Regions from separate parts of the Arthrobacter sp. AG258 genome, predicted to be linked through region 3. Evidence: predicted binding sites of a transcription regulator. Region 3 holds the regulator's gene; each other region holds the start of a gene.
What was found. The regulator HrcA, encoded in region 3, represses chaperone genes, less so after heat shock. The targets are predictions, from matches to a motif close to TTNGCACTCGNNNNNNNCGAGTGCNAA.

Region 1: a site for HrcA is predicted at 1,193-1,219, ahead of DFO47_RS06230 (FmdB family zinc ribbon protein). Genes of this name have one in related genera too.
Region 2: a site for HrcA is predicted at 1,035-1,061, ahead of groES (co-chaperone GroES). Genes of this name have one in related genera too.

What each region holds. Positions count from the first base shown of each region.
Region 1 covers NZ_SOBI01000002.1:646,544-649,814, forward strand. The annotation lists gene galU (UTP--glucose-1-phosphate uridylyltransferase GalU) at 1-438, opposite strand, end outside; gene DFO47_RS06225 (5-formyltetrahydrofolate cyclo-ligase) at 542-1,162, shown strand; gene DFO47_RS06230 (FmdB family zinc ribbon protein) at 1,275-1,538, shown strand; gene DFO47_RS06235 (RcpC/CpaB family pilus assembly protein) at 1,650-2,381, shown strand; gene DFO47_RS06240 (AAA family ATPase) at 2,460-3,271, opposite strand, start outside.
Region 2 covers NZ_SOBI01000001.1:52,030-55,300, reverse strand. The annotation lists gene DFO47_RS00195 (class I SAM-dependent methyltransferase) at 1-538, opposite strand, end outside; gene DFO47_RS00190 (hypothetical protein) at 592-972, shown strand; gene groES (co-chaperone GroES) at 1,218-1,511, shown strand; gene groL (chaperonin GroEL) at 1,591-3,201, shown strand.
Region 3 covers NZ_SOBI01000004.1:250,884-254,154, forward strand. The annotation lists gene DFO47_RS10375 (16S rRNA (uracil(1498)-N(3))-methyltransferase) at 1-136, opposite strand, end outside; gene dnaJ (molecular chaperone DnaJ) at 139-1,266, opposite strand; gene hrcA (heat-inducible transcriptional repressor HrcA) at 1,351-2,364, opposite strand; gene DFO47_RS10390 (DUF3097 domain-containing protein) at 2,538-3,271, shown strand, end outside.

The DNA.
Region 1 (3,271 bases), on a different contig from region 3:
CAGCAGTTCGTCACGGGCATCGATGAGGTCATCACCCAGCAGGACAGCGAAGGCTTCGTCGCCGACGTGTTGTTTGGCGCGGAGCACGGCGTGGCCCAGGCCGTGCGGGTCGCCTTGCCGGACGTAGTGGATGTCGCCCAACTGGCTGGCTGCCTGGATGGAGGCGAGCTTCTCCGTGTCGCCCTTGTCGGCAAGCGTCGATTCGAGCGAGGGCACGCGGTCGAAGTGGTCCTCCAGTGCACGCTTGTTTCGGCCCGTAATCATCAGGATGTCGTTCAGGCCCACATGGACGGCTTCCTCCACCACGTACTGGATGGCAGGTTTGTCCACGACGGGGAGCATTTCCTTCGGCATTGCCTTGGTGGCCGGCAAGAACCTGGTGCCCAGGCCCGCTGCTGGGATGACGGCTTTGCGGACTCTGGGGTTACTGGTAGTCACCGGACTAATCTAACGTCAGCGTCAAGCATTTCAGTAACCACCGGCACAGCGGGCCGTCATCCGCCCGTGACGCCGCGGAACGCCGGTACCAAGGAAGGACACCATGCAGGAGCAGACGAATCCCGCGAAGGACGATATCCGGGCGGCCCACCGGCGCCGGCGCGCCGCGCTGACGGAGGCGGAGCTGGACGCCGCCGGTTCGGCATTGGCTCGCCACGGGGAAGCCTGGGCAGCATCCGTCACCGCGGGGCGCCCAGGCACCGTATGCGTCTACCTGGGTGTCGGCAAGGAACCGCCCACCATGCCGCTGGTCAAGGCGCTGCACGGCAGCGGCCACGAGGTCCTGCTTCCGGTATGCGAGCCGAGCCGGGAGCTGAGCTGGGTGTTCTGGACCCCGGACACCAGCTTCGAACGCAGCCGGTACGCGCCCATCCTGGAACCCGCCGGGAGACGGCACGGGCCCGACGCGGCCGGAAGCGCAGCGGCGCTCATCATTCCCGCCACTGCCGTGGACCTGTCAGGCAACAGGATCGGCCAGGGGGGCGGCTACTACGACACCTTCCTGGGGCATCTCGCCACTGCCGGGAAGGAAATACCGCTGGCCGCTGTTATCTACGACGATGAATTGCTTCCCGCGGGGCGGATTCCTGCCGAGGAATTCGACCGCCCGGTCCCGGGTGTCCTGATGCCTTCCGGGTACCGGGGCCTGGCGGGTGGCGGCTGAGCCCGGTCCCTTCCGGGCGCAGTGATAGAATTAGCACTCAGGCCCTGCGACTGCTAACGGATTACCGGGTGGCAGCACGGGACCTCTCGTTTGCCCAAGAGGAGGAGCACCAGTGCCAACATATGCTTACGCCTGCAAGGATTGCGGCCACGCCTTCGATATCGTCCAGTCGTTCGCGGACAGCAGCCTGACATCCTGCCCCGAATGCGAGGGCACGTTGCGCAAGAAGTTCAACAGCGTGGGTGTGGTCTTCAAGGGCTCAGGTTTCTACCGTACCGACTCCCGCGATTCCAAGGGCAGCTCGGTCTCCCCCGCCCCGGCAGCGGCGCCGGCGGCGCAAGCGGCATCGCCAGCCCAGGCTGCAGCGGCCAGCTAGCCCCAAGCACTGATGACGACGACGGCCGGCACCTTCGGGCGCCGGCCGCCTTTGTCCACATAGCCGCAGCCACCACTGTCCTGCCGCTTCGGCTGCCCATAGCGTGGGCGCATGCCTGCATATCCACGCCGCGGCCGCGACAGCCTCCGGATTCCCACGACGTCCCGCACCTCCGGCCGTCCCGCCAAGGCCAACCACCCTATCCCGGCGCGGGTTGCGTCATGGCTGGGCCGCAACCGCCGCCTGGCCGCCGCCCTGGTCCTGTGTGCAGCGGCGGCCATCACTGTCAATCAACTGACGCCGGCTCCGCTCTCGACCGTGACAGCACTTGCTGCTGCGCGGGATCTTCCGGCAGGTACCGCTGTGACGGCGGCAGATTTGGCCAGCGTTCATGTGCCGCCCGGGATGGTGGCGGAGGGCTTCCTCCAAGACACTGCCGCAGCCGCCGGCAAGCAGCTCGCCGGTCCGTTACGAAAGGGCCAGCTCGTTACCGACGCCCAACTCCTGGGACCGGGCCTTCTCGTTGGGACGCCTCCGGGCTCGGCCGCGGTTCCGCTCCGCATGGCGGACCCGTCCTCCATTCAGCTGGTGGCCCCGGGCCAGTTGGTCAATGTGGTGCTCACATCTGCCAACGGGTTTGACCAGCAAGGCCCCTCCGAGGTGCTGGCGTCTGCGGTTCCCGTGCTGTGGACTTCGAACAAGGGCGGCCAGGGTGGCCAGTGGCTGGGTACAACGGAGACCGACGGGTTGATAGTGGTGGCAGCAAACGCGGAACAGTCCTCCCGGCTGGCTGGAGCGTCAACGCAGGGCCGGCTCTTCTTCGTCCTGGTTGGTCCGCCGTGACACCACGGATACGATCCCTCAACAACTTCCGGGTTGCCCGGGCCCAAAGGCTTGGCTGCTCGTCAGCCCCGCTGCTGGTCAGCCCCAGTGCGGCGGTTTCTGTTCCTTCAGCCACGCGTCGTGGTCATCCTCCCGGTCGCCCCAGCTGCGGGCGTCGTCCTCCGCAGCCTTGCTGGGCAGCACAGCGTCGGTACCTGCGGTGGCCCGCCCTGGCGCTGGAGTGGAGTGAGGCGCACCTGCCGGATTTCCGCCGTCAGGTACCGCTTCCGTCTTCTCGTTCTCGCTCATATCTTCTCCGGCCCGATCTTCCGCGGGCCCATTGTTGTCGGAAATATCGCTGCCGGAACCATTGTCGTCGGAAACACTGACGTCGGAAACACTGTCGTCGGAGACACTGTCTTCCGCGACCATGCCGTTGGCCTCTTTGGTGTCCAGGCCACCGGCCCGCCGGCCCTGGCTGGGGCGGATGCCCGCGGCGGGGTCTCCGGAGTCACTCCGGTTCCCGCCATTGGCGTTCAGCGGCAGATAGGCAACACCGGCGGCCGGTGCTGCATCGATACCATTGAGCGCCTGGTCCACGTCGTCGTCAAGGAATCCAGCCGAGTGCCCGGTCCTGCCCGGCAGCACCAGGTTTTCCAGGCCGAGGTACCCGGCAATGCGGTCGGCACAGGACGACGGGTCGGTAAATACCTCGATGGTCCACAACGGCATATAACGCCATCCCAGGCGCTCCAGCAGCTCCGGGCGGAGCCTGCTGCGTTCCCGGACGCTCATGGTGCGGTACTGCCCGGTGCCGTCAGACTCGATCGCCACTGGTCGTGGCAGGTCGGCATCATCCTTGCCCATGGTATTCAGCGGGTCAGCCGCGGCCACAACGTCGATGGCGCCGT
Region 2 (3,271 bases), on a different contig from region 3:
TGCCGGACGTGGAGGTGACCCGGCGTGCTGGATCCAGCCACACGCCGTCGACCCCCTCCAGCGGCACCGCTGCCGCGTCCGCGTGCACCACGGTGGCGTTGGGGAAGGGGATCAGGTTCACCGTGGCGCAGGCCGCCGTGGTCTCGTCCATTTCGACGGCGGTCACTGTGAGGTCAAGGGATGCCAGGGCCAGGGAATCGGCGCCCAGGCCACAGCCCAGGTCCGCCACGTGGCTGATCCCGGCGGCGGCGAACCGCTGTGCGTGGCGCGCCGCGACGTTCAGGCGGGTGGCCTGCTCCAGGCCTGCCTGGGTGAAGAGCATCTGGCGGGCGAACTCACCGAACTTCGCCTCGGCCTTGGTGCGCAGCCGCGACTGGGTCAGGACGGCGGAGACCAGCCCGGCAGGATGGCCGGCCTTCCGGAGCGCGGAGTTGAGTTCGAAGGAATCCTCGTCCCGGTATGGGCCCAGGGAGGCCAACAGCTCCCAGCCTTCGGGGGTCAGCAGCGGTGCGATCTGGTCCTGGGGAGCGTGAGCCATGGGTTCCAGCCTAGTGGAGGAGCGCATGCGGGGTTGCCGATAGTGTGGACACCATGGATGAAACCGCAGCCCCCGGGGACACCGGCGAACACGACCCCAAGGAACGGGGTCCTGCCCGGTTTGCCCGCCCGGTCCTGATCGCCGCGGCCGTGGTGGCACTGGTGTGCATCGCGCTTCTGGTGATCATCTTTGTCCTGGACACATTCAACGCCACTGTCTACTCGGTGGGCGGCAACGACATCTCGGACAACACGCAGGAAGCCCGCGACATCCGCGGACTGTACGACGGCGCGCGGGCAGGGAGCATCTTCTTCCTGGTGGCCGCACTGCTCGCCGCGGCCGCTGCGGGCTGGGTGCTGTTCCGTAGCCGGAAGCAGGGTGGCAGTGATGCCGACGGCGGCGAAGACGTGGACTTCGACGATCTGGGCCGCTGAAGCTGCCTGGGCCCCCGCTGCTTCCGAAACCGCGCCCAACGGAATACGCCGATGACGAAAAACTGGCACTCGCCTTGACCGAGTGCTAACCCTTACATAGAGTTTCAATTAGCACTCTCCCCCGGAGGGTGCTAACACATGAAGAGCTGCCAGCCAGGCTGCTGCCGGCACCGCGACGACGGTTTGCCAGCCACGGCGGAAAGCTTTCCAGTCCACGAATTTGCTGACGAAAAGGAGAGGTCCGAGTGTCGGTCTCTATTAAGCCTCTTGAGGATCGTATTGTTGTCCGCCCGCTCGAAGCCGAGCAGACCACGGCTTCCGGCCTGGTCATCCCGGACTCCGCACAGGAGAAGCCGCAGGAAGGCGAAGTTGTTGCAGTAGGCCCCGGCCGCTTCGAAGACGGCAACCGCGTTCCTGTCGACGTAGCCGTTGGCGACGTCGTCATCTACTCCAAGTACGGCGGAACCGAAGTCAAGACCGGCGGCACCGAGTACCTCGTGCTGTCCGCCCGCGACGTCCTGGCGATCGTCGTCAAGTAACTCTTTCGGATCCCCGTGCCGCCGGCCACGCTTATGCTGGCCGGCAGTGCGGGGTTTCTGTCTTTGAAAGGACAAAACCATGGCAAAGCAGCTTGCGTTTGACGACGCTGCACGCCGGGCCCTCGAGGCCGGCATCGATAAGCTCGCCAACACCGTCAAGGTGACGCTCGGCCCCCGCGGCCGCAACGTCGTCCTGGACAAGAAGTGGGGCGCCCCCACCATTACGAACGACGGCGTCACCATCGCCCGCGAAGTCGAACTGGACGACCCCTACGAGAACCTTGGCGCCCAGCTGGCCAAGGAAGTCGCCACCAAGACCAACGACGTTGCCGGTGACGGCACCACCACCGCCACCGTCCTGGCACAGGCCCTGGTCAAGGAAGGCCTGCGCAACGTTGCCGCCGGTGCTGCCCCCGGCCAGATCAAGCGCGGCATCGAGGTTTCGGTTGAAGCCGTCGCCGCGCGCCTGCTGGAGAACGCACGCCCCGTCGAGGGCACCCAGGTTGCCAACGTTGCCGCCATCTCGGCGCAGAGCGACGAAATCGGCGAACTCCTCGCCGAGGCCTTCGGCAAGGTGGGCAAGGATGGCGTCATCACCATCGAAGAGTCCTCCACCACCCAGACCGAACTGGTCCTCACCGAGGGCATGCAGTTCGACAAGGGCTACCTGTCCCCGTACTTCGTCACCGACGCAGAACGCCAGGAAGCCGTCCTCGAGGACGCCCTGATCCTGATCAACCAGGGCAAGATCTCCTCCATCCAGGAATTCCTGCCGCTGCTGGAAAAGGCGCTGCAGAGCTCCAAGCCGCTGTTCATCATCGCCGAGGACGTCGACGGCGAGGCCCTGTCCACGCTGATCGTCAACCGCATCCGCGGCACCCTGAACGTCGTGGCCGTCAAGGCACCGGGCTTCGGTGACCGCCGCAAGGCCATGCTCCAGGACATCGCCACCCTCACCGGCGCACAGGTTGTGTCCCCGGAACTGGGCCTGAGCCTGGACACCGTGGGCCTGGAGGTGCTCGGCACCGCCCGCCGCATCACCGTCACCAAGGACAACACCACCATCGTCGACGGCGCAGGCTCGGCCGAAGACGTTGCGGCCCGCGTCGCGCAGCTGCGCGCCGAGCTGACCCGCACCGACTCCGATTGGGACCGTGAAAAGCTCCAGGAGCGCCTGGCCAAGCTGGCCGGCGGCATCGGCGTCATCAAGGTGGGTGCTGCCACCGAGGTTGAGCTGAAGGAAAAGAAGCACCGTATCGAGGACGCCGTTTCCTCCACCCGCGCTGCCCTCGAAGAAGGCATCGTGGCTGGTGGCGGCTCAGCCCTGATCCACGCCCTGAAGGCACTGGATGAGGACCCGTCCGTCAAGGCACTCGAAGGCGACGCTGCTGCTGCCGTGGGCATCGTCCGCCGCGCCCTGGTCCAGCCGCTGCGCTGGATCGCCCAGAATGCCGGCTTCGACGGCTACGTCATCACCTCCAAGGTGGCCGACCTCGAAACCAACAACGGTTTCAACGCCAAGTCCGGCGAGTACGAGGACCTGATCGCTGCCGGTGTCATCGACCCCGTCAAGGTCACCCGTGCTGCCCTCCGCAACGCGGCCTCCATCGCCGCCCTGGTTCTCACCACCGAGACCCTGGTCGTGGAGAAGCCGGCCGAAGAGGACGAGCACGCAGGCCACAGCCACTGATCCTGCCCGTCTTCACCTGCAGAAAACCGGTCCAGCATCTGCTGGGCCGGTTTTTTGTGCACCCGGGGCT
Region 3 (3,271 bases):
TGTCCACGGCCTCCCCCGGCAACAAGCGCTTCACGGTGACTGCGTGCCGGGCTTCAGGGCCTTCCAGGACAAAGACCTGGCCGGGCGCCAGGCCGTCCAGCGAGCCGGGGCTGGCAAAGAATACGGGGTTGCTCACCGCTACAGGTTACCGAGCCGGTCCCGGAGCTTGGCGAACATCCCGCCGCTGGCAGCGAGTTTACCCTCGGTGATCTGTTCCCCACGGAGCTTGGCCAGCTGGCGCAGCAGGTCCTCTTGCGCGGCGTCGAGTTTGGCGGGAGTGTCCACTTGGAGGTGGACCTTCAGGTCTCCGCGCCCGTAGCCCCTCAGGTGGGTGACGCCCAGACCGCGGAGGGTAATGACCTCGCCGGACTGGGTGCCGGGCTTGACGTCGATCTCCTGGCTGCCGTCGAAGGTTTCCAGGCTGACGTCCGTGCCGAGGGCAGCCGCTGTCATGGGGATGTGCAAAGTGGCGTGCAGGTCATCGCCTTCGCGGACATAGGTGGCGTCGTTGTTGACCCGGATCTCCACGTAGAGGTCGCCTGCGGGGCCACCGGCGGGGCCGGCTTCGCCTTGCCCGGAGAGCTGGATGCGGGTCCCGGTGGCAACACCGGCAGGGACCTTGATGGTCAGTGAGCGGCGGCTGCGGATGCGGCCCTGGCCGCTGCATTCGTTGCAGGGATCCTTGATGACCGTGCCGAAGCCTTCGCAGGTGCCGCAGGGGGCCGCCGTCATGACCTGGCCAAGAATGGAGCGGACGGCACGCTGGACCTGGCCGCTGCCGCCGCAGATATCGCAGCGCTCGGGGTGCGTGCCGGGGCGGCAGCACGATCCGTCGCAGGTGGGGCAGACGACGGCGGTGTCCACTTCGAGCTTCTTGTTGACGCCAAAGACGGCGTCGCGGAGGTCGATCCGGACGCTGATGAGCGCGTCCTGGCCCCTGCGCACCCGGGACGCCGGACCGGACGTACCGCCGGCGCCGAAGAAGGTGTCGAAGATGTCCTGGAACGCGAACCCTTGGCCCGCGTAGCCCGCACCGCCGAAGCCGTTGTCCGTTCCGTTCTCATTGCCGGTGGTGTCGTAGATGCGGCGCTTCTGGGGGTCGGAGAGGACCTCGTAGGCGTGAGTGACTGCCTTGAAGCGTTCCGACGCGTCCGCCCCGGGGTTTACGTCCGGGTGGAGGGTGCGGGCCAGTTTGCGGTAGGCCTTTTTGATCTCTTCGCCCGTAGCTTCGGGGGAGACTCCAAGGACGTCATAGTGGCTGCTCAAAGTTCGTATCTCTTCCTTGTTGTACTGCGTGCCGTTGGGCCCGGTGTCCGGTCCCGTTGCCGGACGTGGTCCGGCAACGGAGGATCAGGGCCCCAAAATCCTGGAAAGGTAGCGGGCCACGGCCCTGACGGCGGCCATGGTGGTGGGGTAGTCCATCCGTGTGGGGCCAAGGATCCCTACCTTCGCGGCGCTGTCAGGGCCGTAGCCTGTGGCCACCACCGATGCCTCCGCGAGGCCGTCGTAAGGGTTCTCCCGTCCGATGCTGACGGCCACGCCGCGGTGGTCCTGTGCCATTTCGCTCAGCAGCCGCAGCATCACCACCTGCTCCTCGAGTGCTTCGAGCACCGGGCCGATGCTGAGTGGAAAGTCTACGTTGGACCGGGCCAGGTTGGCCGTTCCGGCCATGACCATCCGGTCTTCCCGGCTGCTCTGGGCCAAAACCTCCAGCCCAAGCGCGAGTGCGTGCGCGGCCTGGCGCTGAGGGTGCGGCGCGGCGGCGACGACGGCGGGCAAGGCCTGCGCGAGGTGGCTCAGCGACGTGCCGCCCAAGGCCCCGAGGAACCGGGTCCGCAACTCCGCCAGCGCCTCGTCACCGAGGTCCTGGCCGACGTCGATCACGCGCTGCTCGACTTTGCCGCTGTTGGCAATCAGCACCACGAGTACTTTGCGCGGTGCCAGCAGCACGAATTCGATGTGGCGGACCAGGGCCCTGCTCAAGTGCGGGTACTGGACCACTGCCACCTGGTTGGTCAGCTGGGACAGGAGGCGGACCGTGCGGTCCAGGACGTCGTCGAGGTCGTCCGCTCCTTCCAGGAGTGATTGGATGGCCCGCCGCTCTGCGGCCGACAGTGGCTTGACCGCCGAGATCTGGTCCACGAACAGGCGGTAGCCCTTGTCCGTGGGTATCCGCCCTGCGCTGGTGTGCGGCGCGGTGATCAGGCCCTCATCCTCCAGCGCCGCCATGTCGTTGCGGATCGTGGCGCTGGACACACCGAGATGATGGCGCTCCACCAGCGCCTTTGAGCCGACCGGCTCGCGGGAGTGGACGTAGTCCTCCACGATCGCCCGCAGCACTTCCAGTTTGCGTGGCTCGCTCACTCTCCACCTCCATCCACGGTCCGGGGCGCGTGCCCCGTCCGGTGCCGCCCAGGGGTTAGCACTCGACATGCCTCAGTGCTAACAGTCTATTATGCCTCGGCCCGTTGTTAGCATTGGTACCGCTCCGGGCGAAACTCCGGGGGTGAGGACCTAATGCGAGGCGGATCGAATCCATGGACTACCAGAACTGGGGCCCCCGCGGGATTTCCGCCCCTGCCCGGACCGAACTGCCGGAGGTTCCCGTGGAGCGCGGCATGGTGCTTGAGGAAGTCCAGTCCGGCTGGGTTGGGGCTGTCACCCGGGTGGAGAAGTCCGGCGGAATGCACGTGGTTGCCCTCGAGGACCGGCGCGGAAAATCGCGGTCCTTCCGGCTGGGCTTCGGCTTCCTCCTGGAAGGACAGCCGATCCGCCTGATGCCGCCGGCGCCCGCCCGCGCTGGGGCCGGTCCCGCCGCAGGGCGGACCGCGTCCGGGTCGGTTCGGGTGGCAGGGCAGCGCGCCCAGGTCGCAAAGGCGAGCCGGATCTGGGTGGAAGGCAAGCATGACGCTGAACTGGTGGAGAAGGTGTGGGGAGACGACCTTCGGGTGGAAGGCATCGTCGTCGAACCCCTGCACGGCATCGACGACCTCACGGCCGCCGTGGCGGACTTCAGGCCGGGACCTGGGCGCCGCCTTGGGGTCCTCGTGGACCACCTGGTGCCCGATTCAAAGGAATCGCGCATCGCCGAGGCTGTGATGGCCTCCCCTGGTGCCGCCGGAAATGTCCTGATCGTCGGCCACCCCTACGTGGATGTGTGGCAGGCCATCCGCCCCGCGGTGCTGGGCATCCAGCAATGGCCGGCGATTCCCCGCGGTCAGGACTGGAAGACCGGCATCCTGAAGGCCTTTGGCTGGCCGCACTCCACCAA